2 regions of the Streptococcus hepaticus genome follow, and region 2 is predicted to be linked to the other one. Evidence: predicted binding sites of a transcription regulator. Region 2 holds the regulator's gene; the other holds the start of a gene.
The links. The regulator Rex, encoded in region 2, represses fermentation and respiration genes when NADH is low (regulators of the CRP and FNR family bind a similar motif). The targets are predictions, from matches to a motif close to TTGTGAANTANTTCACAA.
Positions count from the first base shown of each region.

Region 1 (3,139 bases), on a different contig from region 2:
AGTTACTTGACACTTTTTTGGAGAAATATTTTGCAATTTTTGGATAAGTGATTAGATTTAGGAAGAAATGTTCCAGAAAGCATGGCGAGATTGTCAAAGTCAAGTAGGCCTGTTGTTTATTTTTCTCTTGATAGACTTTTGGACGACATTTGAAGACTTTATTGGAGGGCGTAAAAGTCTTGAAACGGTTTCAGAAGTAGAAAAGAAAGACTAGTATCAGCTCTGCCATTTTTATGATAAAATAGAGAGAATACTATAAGCGAGGATAGAAGATGAAATTACAAAAACCTAAAGGAACTCAGGATATCTTGCCACAGGAAGCTGCCAAGTGGCAGTATGTGGAGCAGGTGGTTCGTGAAACGTTCAAGAAATACAATTATGGTGAGATCCGAACGCCAATGTTTGAGCATTATGAAGTCATCAGTCGCTCGGTAGGCGATACGACGGATATCGTTACCAAGGAAATGTATGATTTCTATGACAAGGGTGAGCGCCATATTACTCTTCGTCCAGAAGGAACTGCGCCAGTTGTTCGTTCATTTGTTGAAAACAAATTTTTTGCGCCAGAAGTGCAAAAGCCGGTGAAAATGTACTATATCGGTTCAATGTTCCGCTATGAGCGTCCGCAGGCAGGTCGTTTACGTGAATTCCACCAAGTTGGTGTAGAGGCCTTTGGTTCAAAAAATCCAGCAACTGATGTAGAAACTATTGCCATGGCTTACCAGCTTTTCAACGATTTGGGGATTCAGGATATCACTCTCCACCTCAATACTTTGGGTTCGAGTGCTAGTCGTGCTGCTTATCGTCAGGCTTTGATTGACTATTTGACTCCTATGCGTGAGTCGCTTTCTAAGGATAGCCAACGTCGTTTGGATGAAAATCCGCTTCGGGTTTTGGATTCTAAGGAAAAAGAAGACAAGGTTGCAGTTGAAAATGCACCATCTATTTTGGATTATTTAGATGAAGAGAGCCAAGCCCACTTTGATGCAGTTCGTGATATGCTAGAGGCTCTCAAGATTTCTTATGTAATCGATACCAACATGGTGCGTGGACTAGACTATTATAACCATACTATTTTTGAGTTTATGGCGCAGGTGGATAAGTCAGAGTTAACGATTTGTGCAGGTGGTCGTTATGATGGTTTGGTTGAGTACTTCGGCGGGCCAGAAACGCCAGGTTTCGGCTTTGGTCTTGGAATGGAACGTCTTCTTTTGGTTTTGGATAAGCAAGGAATTGAACTCCCTCTTGAAAATGAAATGGACCTTTATATCGCTGTTTTGGGAGAGGCAGCAAATGGCAAAGCTTTGGAATTAGTACAAGCTGTGCGTCAACAAGGCTTCGTAGCAGAACGTGATGTGTTTGGACGTAAAATCAAGGCCCAGTTCAAATCGGCAGATGCATTCAATGCCAAATTCATCTTGACCTTGGGAGAAAGTGAAGTAGAAGCTGATCGTGTCATCATTAAAAACAACCAAACTCGAGCAGAAGTAGAAGCTAGCTTTGACGAGATCACTTCAGACTTGGCAACTGTATTAGAAAACATTAAATAAAATGTAAAAATCACCAAATTTTGGTGGTTTTTTGCATGATTTTTTCCTGAAAATCATTTGTGAAATAAAAAAACTTTGAGAATTTTTTCACAATATTGAGATAAAGACGGGGTCCTACTGCTAGTTTGAGATTTTTTTCACAAAACAGAAAAATAATTTTGTGAAATATATAACAAATGCTTTACAAATGCGATGAAAAGGTGTACAATATTATTGTGAAAAAGTTAACAAGAAAAAGTTGACGGGAAAATAATTTTGGAGGAAACCCAAATGGCTGATAAAACAGTATCACCTGAAGAAAAATTGCAAGCTGCTCAAGCTCACGTAGATGAATTGGTTCAAAAAGGTTTGGTAGCTCTTGATGAGTTCCGCAAACTCAACCAAGAACAAGTAGACTACATCGTTGCTAAAGCATCTGTAGCTGCACTTGATGCTCACGGTATCTTGGCTGCTCATGCTCACGAAGAAACAGGACGCGGTGTTTTTGAAGATAAAGCAACTAAAAACCTCTTTGCATGTGAACACGTTGTTAACAACATGCGTGGTGTGAAAACAGTTGGCGTTATCGAAGATGATCCAATTACAGGTTTGACAAAAATTGCGGAACCAGTCGGTGTTATCTGTGGTGTTACACCAACAACTAACCCAACTTCAACAGCGATTTTCAAATCATTGATTGCTCTTAAAACACGTAACCCAATCGTATTTGGTTTCCACCCATCAGCACAAGAATCATCAGCTCACGCAGCACAAATCGTTCGTGACGCAGCGATTGCAGCTGGTGCTCCTGAAAACTGTATCCAATGGATTTCTCAACCATCTATCGAAGCAACAAATGCTTTGATGAACCACGATGGTATCGCAACAATCCTTGCAACTGGTGGTAACGCAATGGTTCGTGCAGCTTACTCATGTGGTAAACCTGCTCTCGGTGTAGGTGCTGGTAACGTTCCTGCCTACATTGAAAAATCGGCTGATATCCGTCAAGCAGCTCACGATATCGTAATGTCTAAATCATTTGACAACGGTATGGTTTGTGCGTCTGAACAAGCGGTTATCATTGACAAAGAAATCTACGACGAGTTTGTAGCTGAATTCAAATCTTACAAAACTTACTTCGTTAACAAAAAAGAAAAAGCTCTTCTTGAAGAATTCTGCTTCGGCGTAAAAGGTACAAGCAAAAACTGTGCTGGCGCTAAATTGAATCCAAACATCGTTGGTAAACCAGCGACTTGGATTGCAGAACAAGCAGGCTTCACAGTTCCAGAAGGAACAAACATCTTGGCTGCTGAATGTGTAGAAGTTGGTGAAAAAGAACCTCTCACTCGTGAAAAATTGTCTCCAGTTATTGCAGTTTTGAAAGCTGAAGATGTAGAAGATGGCCTTAAAAAAGCTCGCCAAATGGTTGAATTCAACGGTCTTGGTCACTCAGCTGCCATCCATACAAAAGACGAAGAACTTGCAAAACGTTTCGGTACTGAAATGAAAGCAATGCGTATCATCTGGAATTCACCATCAACATTCGGTGGTATCGGTGATGTTTACAATGCATTCTTGCCATCATTGACACTTGGATGTGGTTCATACGG
Region 1 is NZ_JBINIY010000003.1:160,299-163,437, forward strand. It holds gene hisS (histidine--tRNA ligase) at 273-1,550, shown strand; gene adhE (bifunctional acetaldehyde-CoA/alcohol dehydrogenase) at 1,821-3,139, shown strand, end outside.
Region 1: adhE (bifunctional acetaldehyde-CoA/alcohol dehydrogenase) is a predicted target of Rex. The motif match lies at 1,709-1,726, and genes of this name have one in related genera.

Region 2 (3,139 bases):
TGAAAGAAATTGATCCTAAAAAGTAAAATACAACTTAAAGAACTTGAGACTTTTGGTCCCAAGTTCTATTATTTTGATCCTTATTTGCTTTCCTGTCGAATAATGTCAATTATTTTATACTGCGCTTCTTTGGCCTCTTCAATCGGATAGATTGGATAGACATGGTTCATATCCTTTGCTTCGATTAACTGATCACCTGGTCTTCTCTCTTTCCAATTTTCATGAAAGAGAGCAATATCGGGATAGAAAATATCATGCGTACCTGTGAACATCGTAATTTTTGCAAGACCTGCCATATCTCCATACATCGGACTGACATAGGGGTGTTGAGTGTTGTTTGCACCACCGGCCCAAAGAGTCCCCACACGCTTCAAGCCCCAAGCAGATAGAATTGGATCATCCTTTTCAAAAGCAGTAATGGCTGGATTGCTCATGGTCACATCTAGCCAAGGGGACAGAAGAATGATGTCTTTAGGCTGCTCTAAAAATCCACGGTCTTTCTCTTCACGAATAGCTTGGGCTAATCCAAGAGCAAGACCTCCCCCAGCAGAATCTCCCATGATGGTCACATTCTTAGCAGCGGTTTCTTGAAGAATATCGCGATATAAGTCAACTAAATGTGGCATAACATCACTGTATTTGTAAGTTGGGGCCTTTGGATAAATCGGCAGTACAATTTTAGCATCTAAACTTCTGGACAGTATATTGAGCATTTCGATATGGTAGCTTGTTGGATTATTCAAATATGAGCCACCATGTAAATACAAAATAACTTTTTGACTAGCTGGATTTGGTGCCTCATTCCAGCTGTGGATCTGCATTTGATAGGTTGTAGCATCTGTCTTTAAATCGCCATTTACCTCTGATGGCTGTAAGTCAAAACCTTTATTGGCCACTTCACCAGCACTTTTGACGTAATGATCAAACTCCGCTTCATTTTGTGGGCTATAATATTTTTTATCTCCCTTTATCCAAAAATACTTTTCAATGAGCCAGCTATACCAAGAGCGTTCTTCAGCCTTTGCTGTTGCTGTAATTCCTAATGACAGTGCCAAGGTCACGATTACACCTGTATAGAGTAACTGTTTTTTCATATTCTTCTCCTTTTTCCTTTTACAATATTTTCTCACAATATTATTAATATCATCTTATGCTGAACTAAAGATTTTCCAAAGAAGTAGAATTTATAAACAGATCTTTGCCTATTTTACTTCCTTTCTGCGCTCTAATTGTTGCTTTTTTCACAAACTTGTTCTAAAATAAAGTATAAAGAACTGAATGGAGAAAAGATTATGAAAAACGGAAAAGAAACAGCTATTCCTCGTGCAACTGCTAAAAGACTTTCATTGTATTATCGGATTTTCAAACGTTTCCACCGCGAAAATATCGAAAAAGCAAGCTCAAAAGAAATTGCCGAAGCTATTGGTATTGACTCAGCAACTGTTCGTCGTGATTTCTCCTATTTTGGTGAGTTAGGGCGTCGTGGTTTTGGATATGATGTCAAAAAATTAATGGACTTCTTCGCAGATATCTTGAACGACAACTCTATTACAAATGTAATGCTGGTCGGTGTCGGAAATATGGGTCGTGCCCTTCTCCACTACCGCTTTCACGAGCGCAACAAAATGAAAATTGTCATGGCTTTTGAAGCTGATGGCCATCCTGCGATTGGAAGCATTGATGAAAATGTGCCGATTTACGCTATTTCTGAACTCAAAGAACGCATTGCACAAGCTAATGCTCAAACTGCTATCCTGACCGTACCAAGTTCAAAAGCTCAAGAAGTTGCGGACATCTTGGTCGAAGCTGGAGTTAAAGGAATTCTCAGCTTCTCACCAGTCAATCTAACTGTTCCAAAAGATGTCGTTGTACAGTATGTGGACTTGACAAGTGAGTTGCAAACTCTTCTCTACTTCATGCGTAAAAACTAAGCTTATGAAGCAAGTTATCATTGGAATTACGGGCAATCAGTTCATTGACAAAGAAGACAAAGTCTCTCCTCGAATGTCCTACTGTGCAACTGGATTTGCTGAAGCGGTGCGAGAAGCAGGTGGCCTTCCTATTGTCATGCCGCTAGCTGAGCCTAAATATGCTGCCCAGTATGTGGCCATGATTGATAAATTGATTTTAACAGGGGGACAAAATGTTCTCCCCCACTTTTATAATGAAGAGCAGACCATTATCAGCGACGATTACCTGCTAGAACGCGATCTCTTTGAATTAGAATTGATTAAAGAAGCACGTTTGCAAAACAAGCCTATTTTAGCTATCTGCCGTGGGCTTCAGCTATTTAATGTTGCCATGGGTGGTAGTCTTCATCAAGATATTCCCAGCCATTGGCAGGAAATGGAAGCAGATTTACCGCAGCATCAAATTGATATTCTAGAAAATACAGTATTATCAGCTATTTTAGGAAAATCAGCAAGTGTCAACTCCTTCCACCATCAAGCCATAAAAGACCTCGCTACCAACTTAACAGTTATTGCGACGTCTAGTCAAGACGGAATAATTGAAGCTATAACAACGAATGACGGTAGGCCGTTTTTAGGTGTTCAATGGCATCCTGAACTCATGCGGGGAGTAAATTCTCAGCAGCAGGCTATTTTTGACTACTTTGTTCAAAAACTTTAAGCTAATTCGCTTTCTTCTCGGAAGCTATAATAGTCATCCTGGCCCACAATCAAGTGGTCTAAAAGTACGAGTCCTAGTGTTTCACAGGACTTTTTTAATTTGTCTGTAAAAAGCAAATCATTTTTACTTGGCTGTACAGACCCTGATGGGTGATTATGGATGATAATAATAGAGGTTGCCATGCATTTGACGGCATAGTGCAGGATTTCTCTTGGTTCCGCAATACTTCGGTTTACGCTTCCAATAAAAATGGTGCGCTGGGAAATAATTTGATTTTGGGTATTGAGGTACAGAGCAACCAAGTGTTCCTGTTTTTTCATCCCAATTTCTTGAATCATCTTCAGAGCCAGTTTCTCACTTCCCAATATCTGCTCCCGTTTCTGTAATTCAGACTGATTGATTCGCTTCCCAAGTTCGATCATGGCTTTGATTTCTATAGCTTTCACACGACCGATCCCCGTTAATTCTTGGAGTTCTTCCAAAGAAAGGTCAGCTAACGAAGACAAGG
Region 2 is NZ_JBINIY010000009.1:34,815-37,953, reverse strand. It holds gene ACHUFA_RS07855 (DUF4649 family protein) at 1-26, shown strand, start outside; gene ACHUFA_RS07850 (alpha/beta hydrolase fold domain-containing protein) at 81-1,094, opposite strand; gene ACHUFA_RS07845 (redox-sensing transcriptional repressor Rex) at 1,293-1,931, shown strand; gene ACHUFA_RS07840 (gamma-glutamyl-gamma-aminobutyrate hydrolase family protein) at 1,936-2,631, shown strand; gene radC (RadC family protein) at 2,628-3,139, opposite strand, start outside.